Regions from separate parts of the Janthinobacterium aestuarii genome, predicted to be linked through region 1. Evidence: predicted binding sites of a transcription regulator. Region 1 holds the regulator's gene; the other holds the start of a gene.
What was found. Region 1 encodes FNR, which switches genes on or off when oxygen is low (the NO sensors DNR and NnrR bind a similar motif). Its sites were predicted from a motif close to TTGATNNNNATCAA; they were not measured.

Region 1 (5,500 bases):
GCGCCAGCAGCGTCATGACGGTGGTTTCCTTTACGACGTTCGTGGGCATCCTGTGGTGGACGTTCAGCCGCAGCAACAGCGACTTCGACGCGGCGGCACGCCTGCCGTTCGCCGACGACGCGCTCGACTATCCGGCCGAAGCCGAGATGAACCTGGCGAAGGAGCATAACCATGGCTGACTTTACCAATGGCTTCTGGAATATCTACATCATCGTGCTGTCCCTGCTGGGCATCATCGGCTGTGGCGTGCTGCTGTACTCGCAGTCGAAAGTGAAAGTGGTCGCCGGCGCTCCCGCCGACGGCACCACGGGCCACGTCTGGGACGAGGACTTGAAGGAACTCAATACGCCGATGCCGCGCTGGTGGATGTGGCTGTTCTACATCACCATCGTCTTCGCGCTGGCCTACCTGTTCCTGTATCCGGGCCTGGGCAACTATGCCGGCAGCCTGGGCTGGAAATCGACGGGCCAGTACGAGGAAGAGCTGAAGAAGGCGGAAGCCGACTACGGCCCCCTGTTCAACAAGTACCTGAGCCAGGACTTGAAGACGGTGGCCGCCGATCCGCAAGCGCAAGCCATCGGCCAGCGCCTGTTCCTGACCTACTGCGCGCAATGCCACGGTTCGGATGCACGCGGCAACAAGGGCTTCCCCAACCTGACGGACAAGGACTGGCTGTATGGCGGCGAACCCGACATCATCAAGGCCACCATCCTGCACGGCCGCAATGGGCAGATGCCACCGATGGGCGCCGCCCTCGGTTCCGAAAAGGATGTCGAGAACGTGGCCCATTATGTGCTGAGCCTGTCCGGTTCGACCTCGGATCCCGTCAAGTCCGTGCTGGGCAAAGCCAAGTTTGGCGCCTGCATGGCCTGTCATGGCGCCGATGCGAAGGGCAACCAGATGCTGGGCGCGCCGAATCTGACGGACAAGGTCTGGCTGTACGGCGGCAGCGCCGATACCATCATGGAAACCGTACGCAAGGGACGCAGCAACACCATGCCGGCCTTCAGCGATTTCCTCGGCGAATCCAAGGTACACGTGCTGTCGGCGTATGTCTGGAGCCTGTCGAATCCTCAGACGCCCGTGAAATGATGTAATGGAACCTCAAGTTATCAAGATGTATGCGGCCCGCGAGCAGATCTACCCTCGCGAGGCCAAAGGACGCTACGCTACCTGGCGATGGGTATGCGTATGGCTTACCCAGCTCGCGTTCTACGGCTTGCCGTGGTTGACCTGGAATGGCAGGCAAGCCCTGCTGTTCGACTTGACCACGCGCAAGTTCTACATTTTCGGCGTCGTGCTGTGGCCCCAGGATTTCATCTATCTGGCGGCCCTGCTGATCATCTGTGCGTATTTGTTGTTCCTCGTCACGGCCATTGCCGGGCGGGTGTGGTGCGGGTTCTCTTGCCCGCAAACGGTATACACGGAAATTTTCCTGTGGGTCGAACGCCGCATCGAGGGCACGCGCAGCGCGCGCATGGCCCTCGACAAGCAGGGCCCGTCCGTGCGCAAGGCATTCAAGAAGACGGCCAAGCATGTGGTATGGGGCGCCATCGCCCTATGGACGGGCTTTACCTTTGTCGGCTACTTCACACCGATCAAGGAACTGGCGCGCGAGGTGACCACCCTCAATTTCGGTCCCTGGGAATGGTTCTGGGTCCTGTTCTACAGCCTGGCAACCTACGGCAACGCGGGCTGGCTGCGCGAGCAGGTGTGCAAATACATGTGCCCCTACGCGCGCTTCCAGAGCGCCATGTTCGACCAGGACACCCTGATCATCACCTACGATGCCAAGCGCGGCGAACCACGCGGCGCCATGAGCAAGAAGGCCGGCAACAACGACAAGCTGGGCGATTGCATCGACTGCACCCTGTGCGTGCAGGTGTGTCCGACCGGCATCGATATCCGCAACGGCCTGCAGTATGAATGCATCGGCTGCGCCGCCTGCGTCGATGCCTGCAACAGCGTGATGGACAAGGTCGAGCGGCCGCGTGGCCTGATACGCTACAGCACCGACCATGCGATGGAAAACAACTTCAATTCGAAGCAGATACGCCAGCGCGCCATGCGCCCGCGCGTCCTGATCTACACTTCCATCCTTGCCCTGATCATCATCGCCGTATGTACCTCGCTGGCCCTGCGCACGCCCCTGAAAATGGACGTGATCCGCGACCGCGGTTCGATGGGACGCGAAGTGGAAGACGGCATGATCGAAAACGTCTACCGCCTGCAGATCATGAACACGTCCGAGCAAAGCCAGCATTTCAAGATCAGCGCCTCCGGCTTGCCGGGCCTGACCTTGCTGACGCGCGAAGAAGTGACCTTGCAGCCGACGGAAACGCTGGGCTGGCCGATCCGCCTGCGCGTGCCGCACGGCGTGGGCGAGAAGGGGTCGAACAAGATTGCGATCGAATTGCAATCGCTGGACGACCCGTCGCTGCATGTGCGTGAAAGCGCGGTCTTCATCGTGCCGCGTTAATGCAGGAAGGCCGGTCCCCGCACGGGGGCTGGCCGTTTACAGAGGAGAAATACCATGTCCGACAGTCTGAAACTGCAGCCTCCCGTTGCACCGTGGTACAAGCATCGCTGGCCATGGCTGCTGATGATCGGTCCCGGCCTGTCCGTGGTCGTCGGCAGCTTCATGGGCTATATCGCCTTTACGCAGCCCGATGCGCTGGTGGTGGGCGATTATTACAAGCAGGGCAAGGCGATCAACCAGGATTTGAAGCGCGACACGATCGCCAGCGACCTGGCCATGGAGACGAGCCTGGCGTACGACGTGGCGTCAGCGCGCCTGAGCGGTTCCGTGCACAGCTTCGGCAAGGCCTATCAGGGGCCGTTGCAGCTGCACTTGGCGCATGCGACTTTGCCGGAAAAGGATATCAAGCTGCTGGTGCAGCCCGATGCGGCCGGCAATTTCTCGGTCGCGCTGCCGATGCTCGAGCGCAGCCGCTGGCAAGTGCTGGTGGAAAACGACAAGCGCGAGTGGCGCCTGTCCGGCATCTGGACCTGGCCCGTGCAGCGCAGCATCGCGCTGCATGCGGACGAAGAGCTATAAGCCTTACTTGCAGACGTCGGTACCGGCTGTAATGGCTTTCAGCTTGGCAGGCTGCAGGATCTCGATCTCGCGGTTCGAGACGCGCAGCCAGCCTTCCTTCTTGAATTTCGACAATAAACGGCTGACGCTCTCGATGGTCAGGCCCAGGTAGTTGCCGATTTCCTCGCGCGACATGCGCAGCTGGAATTTGCTGCTCGAATAGCCGCGCGCCTCATAGCGCGACGCCAGGTTGACGATGAAGGCGGCAAAACGCTGCGTCGCCTGCATATTGCCCAGCAACAGCATCACGCTTTGCTCGCGCGTGATTTCCTGGCTCATCATGCGGTGGAAATGCCGCAGCAGGGTCGGCATATTGCCCAGCAATTGTTCCAGGCTGGAAAACGGGATTTCACACACTTCGCTGTCTTCCAGCGCCACCGCATTACAGTGGTGGCGGTCGGCGCTGATGGCGTCCATGCCCAGCAGTTCGCCGGCCATCTGGAAACCCGTCACCTGCTCTTCGCCGCCCGGATTGATCTGGTACGTCTTGAAGTGTCCCAGGCGGATCGCGTACAGGTTCTGGAACGAGTCGCCGATGCGGAACAGCGAGGCGCCGCGCACGATCTTGCGGCGGCGGCCGATGATCTGGTCCAGCCTGTCCATGTCGCCCATATCGAGGCCCATCGGCAGGCACAATTGATGCATGCTGCAGGTCGAGCATCGCGCACGCAACGCTTCCACGGTCACTGTGGGCAAGGTTGGAGTGAGTAGCGCTTCAGTCATGTCGGTACCTTTTAGAAAATGCAACAACAAGTTTACTGCATACAGGGTTGCCGTGTGCCAATTTCACCGCAATTTCGGCGAATAAACGACGTTCCGACTTTAATTATATGGCAACATCGTCAAAAGCCCATGCGGGGAGGGCCATTTGCGCGGCGCCGCTTGCCAACTTGATGTATTGATAGGAAAATTCCTAACAGCATTATCTGCCGCCTGTGCCGCCCGGTACTGAAAAGGAAATCATGAAGCCTCTCGGCATCAAAGCAAAAGTCGCGCTGGCCACCAGCCTGACCTCGATCGCCATGATCGCGCTGGTCACCATGATCCAGGTGCAGCATATGCGCGACGACTTCACGCGAGTACTGCTGAGCCAGCAGTCGTCCCTGATCAGCCGCACCGCTGCCGAGCTCGACGACAAGCTGGGCATGCTGCTGCAGATCGTCACCCTGACGGCCAGGCAGCAGCCGCCGGAACTGATGGCCCAGCCGGCCCAATTGCGCGAATACTATTCGCGCCGCTCGATGCTGGTGCTGTTCGACGACGTGCTGGTGCTCGACGCGCATGGCGCCGTCGTGGCCGACATGCCGGAAGTGGCGGGGCGCACGGGCATCAACGTTGCCGAGCGCGAGTATTTCCAGACCGTGCTGCGCACGCGCCAGCCCATGATCACCGAGCCGATGCTCGGCAAGTCGAGCGGCATGCCCATCGTGCAGATGGTCGCGCCCGTGCTGGCCGCCGATGGCCAGGTGGCCGGCGTGGTGATCGGCGTGCTGCGCCTGTACAAGGACAACCTGCTGGGACGCCTGCGCTCGGAAAAGATCGGCAAGAGCGGCTATTACTTCATCCTCACGCGCGGCGCCGTGCCGCGCTACGTGCTGCATCCCGATACCAGCCGCTTGCTGCAGCCGCGCCAGCCGAACGCCAACCTGACGACCACCCAGCTGCTGAAGGAAGATGGCGAAGGCAGCATGGTCAGCACCAACAGCCGCGGCATCACGGCCGTCAACAGCTTCAAGCGTTTGAAATCGGTGAACTGGCTGCTGGCTACCTCGCTGCCCGTCGCGGACGCCTTCGAACCGTTCGATGGCGTGCTGTACCGGCTGGTGCTGTGGAGCATCCTCGCTTCGCTGCTGGCCGCATTTGTTCTGGGCTGGGTCACCGTGCGCCTGCTGTCGCCGCTGGTGCGCCTGCGCGACACCCTGCTGGCCCTGCGCACCAGCGGCAGCCGTTTCACCCCCGTGCCGGTGCAGCAGCGCGACGAGATCGGCGAACTGACGGAAGCGTTCAATGGCCTGATGAGCGAACGCGACCGCCTGCAGCAGGAACTCGAATCGCGCGCGGCCGAACTGGAGCAGGAACGCGACCGGGCCGAGGCCGCCAACCGCGCGAAGAGCGATTTCGTGGCCAACATGAGCCATGAAATCCGCACGCCACTCAATGCCGTGCTGGGCATGGTGTATTTGCTGGGCAATACCAAGCTCGATACGGAACAGCGCAAGTATCTGACCATGGTGCGCGTGGCGGGCCAGTCGCTGCTGGGCATCCTCAACGACGTGCTCGATTATTCGAAGATCGAGGCGCGCCGCATGGAACTGTCGCCCGTCGAATTCGACCTCGACGAAGTCATGAATACCCTCGCCACCACGATGACGATGAATGCGGGCGAAAAGGAGCTGGAACTGG
Region 2 (5,500 bases), 2.4 Mb from region 1:
TGCGTCACTTGCGCGGCGTTCGCCCCAACGCGGCCCAGGGTCACGTTCTGACTGACGGACGCGGCAAACACGTGCGGGCGCTGGCCCATCCAGGCCATACGCTGGCGCAAGGTATTGACCGTGCTGTCGGTCAGGCGCACGCCGCCGATGCGGATGTCGCCGCCGCTGGCGGGCAGCAAGCCGGCCAGCAGGGACAGCAAGGTGGTCTTGCCGGCGCCGCTGGCGCCCAGCAGGGCCATGTGTTCGCCGGCGCGCACGGTCAGGTCGAAGCCGTCGAACACGGGCGCTTCGCCGGGATGGGCAAAGCGCAATTGCCGGAGTTCCACGGCGGGCGCCGCCGCCACGGCCATAGCGGCGCTGGAAACGGCGGCCACTTCCACACCAAAACCAGGCAAAGGCACGCCATCGGCAGCCAGGTCGTGCAAACCGGCCAGGCCCGCTTCGCCGGCCGCTTTGTCGTGCCAGACGGCGGCCAGTTCGCGCAGCGGTTCGAAGAACGCGGGCGCCAGCAGCAGGATGAACAAGCCCTGCCCCAAGCTCAGCTCGCGGCCCCAGGTGCCGAAATTGATGCTGCCCAGCAGAGAGAAACCGATGAAGGCCGCCACCATGGCCACACCGAGCGCGGAAAACAGCTCGAGCACGGCCGACGACAAAAAGGCGATGCGCAGCACCACCATCGTGCGCCGGCGCACGGATTGCGACGAGGCATCGAGCCGTTCGGCCGTGGCGTCGACGGCGTCGAGCGCGCGCAAGGTAGCCAGGCCGCGCAGGCGGTCCAGCAGGAAGGCGTTCATGCTGCCCATTTCCACCATCTGCGCGCGGCTGGCCGCTTGCGCGCCCATGCCGACGAGGGCCATGAAGACGGGAATCAAGGGGGCGGCGATGAGCAGGATCAAGGCGGCGATCCACGACAGCGGCGTCACCACGGCGAGGATCACGAGCGGCACGAGCATCACTTTCCAGCGCGCGGGTTTGTAGCGCACCAGATACGGCACGATGGCTTCGGCCTGTTCGGCGATGACGCTGGCCGCCTGGCCCGACTGGGCGCGCTGGCGGTCCAGCGGCGAGCGCTGCGCCAGCGCTTGCGCCACCTGTTCCCGCAAGGTGGACAGGTGTGCGCGTGCCGCCGCATACATGCGCCGCGCGCCCCACGCTTCGCAGCCGGCGCGCAGCACGCCCAGCAGCAGCACGCCAACGGCCGGCAACAGGGCCGCGCGCCAGGGTGCACCGTCTTGCATGGCTTGCACGGCCCAGGCCAGCAAGGCCGCCTGCGGCAGCCACAGCAAGGCGGCGCCGCCTTGCGCCAGGCTGGCGGCACGGGGAAGAATAAAGCGGGGCAAGGACAAGGACGTGGTCGGCATCTTCTATACTTCTTGAGTTTTCAGAATTTTCTGTAAATTCGATATTTTGTATAATACTGCGAAACATGACATATATCAATTGACCCCACCAGTATGGCGTGAAAAAATTCAGATAATTATGAAAACTCAACATATCCAAATGACGCCGCTGATCCTGACCTTTGTCAGCCATTTCGGCGAGATGGGCAGCCGCTGGGGCTTTAACCGTACGGTAGGGCAAGTGTACGCCTTGTTATTTGTCGCGGAGCACCCTTTGCACGCAGATGAAATCGCGGAGCACCTGAGTTTTTCACGCTCGAACGTGAGCATCGGCCTGAAGGAATTGCAGGGCTGGGGCTTGATCCGCCAGTCGCGCATTCCCGGCGACCGGCGCGAGTATTTTTCCTCGCTGGGCGATGTGTGGCAAATCTTCCGTGTGGTGGCCGCCGAGCGCCGCCGCCGCGAAGTGGCGCCCACCCTGACGGTGCTGCGCGAAGCGCTGCTGGCACCGGCCACGGAACCGGTGGATCAATATGCGCAGGAACGCATGCGCGAAATGTATGAACTGGTCGACCTGGCCAATACCTGGTTCGACGACTTGCAGCGCCTGTCGCCCGAATCGATGGCGCAGCTGATGAAAATGGGCGCCAAGGTACAAAAGCTGCTCAACGCCAAGGATCGCCTGTTTGGCGTCAGCAACAACAACGACTGAAGCACCCGCCGCCCCCCTCCCAAATAAGCCGAGACGCCGCTAGCACAAGCTGGCGCGCCTTGTCACGCCGTTTCCTAACGTCATGTTGTCTATCGATAACACAAGCAGACATAGCCGTATGCGATGTTGTCAACTGAACCAATAGTATTATTTAAATTGTATTAATTTATATCAAGAGTAAGCTTGCATTTGCGTACTCTCTACGCACAAGAAATAGATAAAAACGGGCAATGGGATGACTTCCCCGGTATGTAGGGACGCGTCCCAACACTATGAAGCGACTGTCTCAAGCACAAGGGGATTTTCATGAAAAGCGTAAAGAGCATTGCCATCAAGGCATCCATGCTGGCCGCAATGACCGTACTGGCAAGTGCGGCCCAAGCCGCCACCTGGGTGGATGTGGGTCCGGCCAGCGGTTTCGTCATTGACGGCAGCACCGTCACTTATTCACCATCTCCGGCACTGCAGGTGAAATATTATGACGACAATCTCGTGCCACAAAGCCCCTCGGACATCCAGGGCTATATCAATGGCGTGTTCGGCACCAGCCTGGGCACCGCCGTCTCGTATTGCGAAAGCGCCACCTCGGGTTGCACTGCCGGCACCACGGCAGGCTTGAGCGGCGGCGTCAATTCGTATACGAGCGCGGCCGCCTATGACTACCTGGCCATCCACTTCGGCCAGGGCGAACTGGTGTTCCACTGGGCCGCACCCGTGGCTGCCGGCACCACCTTCACGATCGAAGGCCTGCCCAAGGACCTGAGCAATTACAGGGCCTTCATTTCAGCCGTGCCGGAACCTGGCACCTATGCCATGCTGCTGGCCGGCCTGGGTCTGCTGGGCTTCATGGCACGCCGCCGCCAGGGAAAGTAAGCGTCATCTGCGGCAGCGGCGCACCAGCGTCCGCTGCCGCCCTCAACGCCAGCGGCCTGTTTGGCCTGTTTACACCACGCTTGCGGCGCAGGCACCGCTTTTTACACCATCTTTAGACTTCCCTCGCTATGCTCGACGGCATCCACTGCTGACCGACGAGGGAGTACTCATGCATGAACAACCGTTTCAGCCACGCGCGCGCAGCGTGATCCGCCAGCACCTGCCCGTGCGGGAACGGCTGCGCCTGGCACGACTGACCAACAGGAAAATCATTTCGGCATGCTCGGCGCTGCTGTGCGCGGCGCCGCTGTTGTATTTGCTGAGCGTGGTGCTGTTTGCGCAGCCGTGACACGGCTTGCAGGCGAGCGAAGAACAGAGATGAAGAGTGATGGCAATGCGACAGGCTGTCGCATGCATGGCCAGCATGAACTGGTCCGCCCAGAGGGAATCGAACCCCCATTCACGGTTTAGAAGACCGTTGTCCTATCCGTTGAACGATGGGCGGAAGGTGCAGTATTTTAATCCATGCGCGCCAGCAATAAAATGCCAGCGCGAAATAGAAAACGGGCTGTCATTTCTGACAGCCCGCTTATGACTTTGGTCGGAGTACAAGGATTCGAACCTTGGACCCCCTGGTCCCAAACCAGGTGCGCTACCGGGCTGCGCCACACTCCGAAGACAAGATAATAACGCCCCCACCCAATTTCGTCAATTGCCATAGACGAATTAGATGGAAATAACTATCGTCCCTGCCCCGTGCCCGCCCCTTAAGCGCCGACTTTATCGGCGATGCGGCGCGCCATGCTCTCGGCCTTCTCCTTGTCTTTCGCTTCCACCATCACGCGGATCAGCGGTTCCGTGCCCGAAGCGCGGATCAGCACGCGGCCCGTGTCGCCCAGTTCGGCCTCGACCAGCTCTTTCTCGGCCACCATGGCGGCATTTTTCTGCCAGTCGAAACCGGGCGCCACACGCAGGTTGATCAGGGTTTGCGGGAACAGCACCAGTTCGGCCAGGCATTGCTGCAGGCTCTGGCCGCTGCGCTTGAGCGCGGACAGCACTTGCAGCGCGGAGACGATGCCGTCGCCCGTCGTGTGGCGATCCAGGCACAGCAAATGGCCCGAGCCTTCGCCGCCCAGTATCCAGCCCTTTTCCTTCATGACTTCCAGCACGTAGCGGTCGCCCACCTTGGCGCGCGCAAAGCCGATGCCCTGCTGCTTGAACAGCACTTCCAGCGCCATATTCGTCATCAACGTGCCGACGGCGCCGGCCACGGGACCCGTCGCCAGGCGGTCCTTGACCATGACGTACAACAACTCGTCGCCGTTGTACATACGGCCCGTGGCGTCGCACATGATCAGGCGGTCGGCGTCGCCATCGAGCGCGATGCCCAGGTCCGCGCCGTGCTCGACGACGGCTTCGGCCATGGCCTTGGTCGCCGTGGCGCCGAAGCCCGCATTGATATTGAAGCCGTCGGGCTTGTTGCCGATGGCGATGACTTCCGCGCCCAGCTCATGGAACACGTGCGGCGCGATATGGTAGGCGGCGCCGTGCGCGCAATCGACGACGATCTTCAGGCCACGCAAGTCCAGTTCGTTCGGGAAGGTGCTCTTGCAAAATTCGATGTAGCGGCCCTGGGCGTCATCCAGGCGTTTGGCGCGGCCCAGCTTGTCCGATGGCACGCAAGCCATGGGTTCGTCGAGCGCCGCCTCGATTTCCAGTTCCACGCTGTCGGGCAGCTTGGTGCCCTGGCCGGAAAAGAACTTGATGCCGTTGTCATGATACGGATTGTGCGAGGCGGAAATGACGACACCGGCCGCCAGGCGCAGCGCCCGCGTCAGGTAGGCAATCGCCGGGGTCGGCATGGGGCCGGCCAGCATCACGTCCACGCCGGCGGCCGACAGGCCCGCTTCCAGCGCCGCTTCCAGCATGTAGCCGGAAATGCGCGTGTCCTTGCCGATCAGCACAGTCGGGCGCGCCTTGCCGCCTTGCGACTTGGCCAGCACCTTGCCGGCTGCATAACCGAGGCGCATGACGAAATCGGGGGTGATCGGAGCCGTGCCCACCAGACCGCGGATGCCATCGGTGCCAAAATATTTACGCGTCATAATTTTCTCTTTTTGTTGTTTATAATGAATCTTACAGGGTCAGTGCGCCATGCGCCAGACCTTCAGTGCATCGGCGGTTTCCGCGACATCATGCACACGGATAATTTCCGCGCCTTGCGCTACCGCAGCCAGCGCGCCGGCCACGCTGCCGGCCAGGCGCTGCTCGACGGGACGTCCCGTGACGGCGCCGATCATCGACTTGCGCGACAGCCCGGCCAGCACAGGCAGGCCCAGTTCGCTGCGCAGCTGGCGCGTGGCGCGCAGCAAGGCATAGTTCTGCTCCACCGTCTTGCCAAAGCCAAAGCCGGGATCGATGCACAGGCGTTCGCGGGCGATGCCGGCCGCCGTCATCGTGTCGATGCGCGCGCGCAAGAAGTCGATGACTTCGCGCACCACGTCTTCATACTGTGGCTGGTCCTGCATGGTTTGCGGCACGCTTTGCATGTGCATGATACACAGCGCGCAGTCGC

Region 2: cydD (thiol reductant ABC exporter subunit CydD) is a predicted target of FNR. The motif match lies at 1,427-1,440, and genes of this name have one in related genera.

What each region holds. Positions count from the first base shown of each region.
Region 1 is NZ_CP142523.1:273,718-279,217, forward strand. Features, by position in the region: gene OPV09_RS01155 (cbb3-type cytochrome oxidase subunit 3) at 1-179, shown strand, start outside; gene ccoP (cytochrome-c oxidase, cbb3-type subunit III) at 172-1,092, shown strand; gene ccoG (cytochrome c oxidase accessory protein CcoG) at 1,097-2,479, shown strand; gene OPV09_RS01170 (FixH family protein) at 2,534-3,058, shown strand; gene fnr (fumarate/nitrate reduction transcriptional regulator Fnr) at 3,062-3,820, opposite strand; gene OPV09_RS01180 (response regulator) at 4,060-5,500, shown strand, end outside.
Region 2 is NZ_CP142523.1:2,683,543-2,689,042, reverse strand. Features, by position in the region: gene cydD (thiol reductant ABC exporter subunit CydD) at 1-1,361, opposite strand, end outside; gene OPV09_RS12210 (GbsR/MarR family transcriptional regulator) at 1,501-2,052, shown strand; gene OPV09_RS12205 (PEP-CTERM sorting domain-containing protein) at 2,359-2,925, shown strand; gene OPV09_RS12200 (hypothetical protein) at 3,095-3,274, shown strand; tRNA gene OPV09_RS12195 (tRNA-Arg) at 3,356-3,430, opposite strand; tRNA gene OPV09_RS12190 (tRNA-Pro) at 3,524-3,600, opposite strand; gene glmM (phosphoglucosamine mutase) at 3,693-5,030, opposite strand; gene folP (dihydropteroate synthase) at 5,070-5,500, opposite strand, start outside.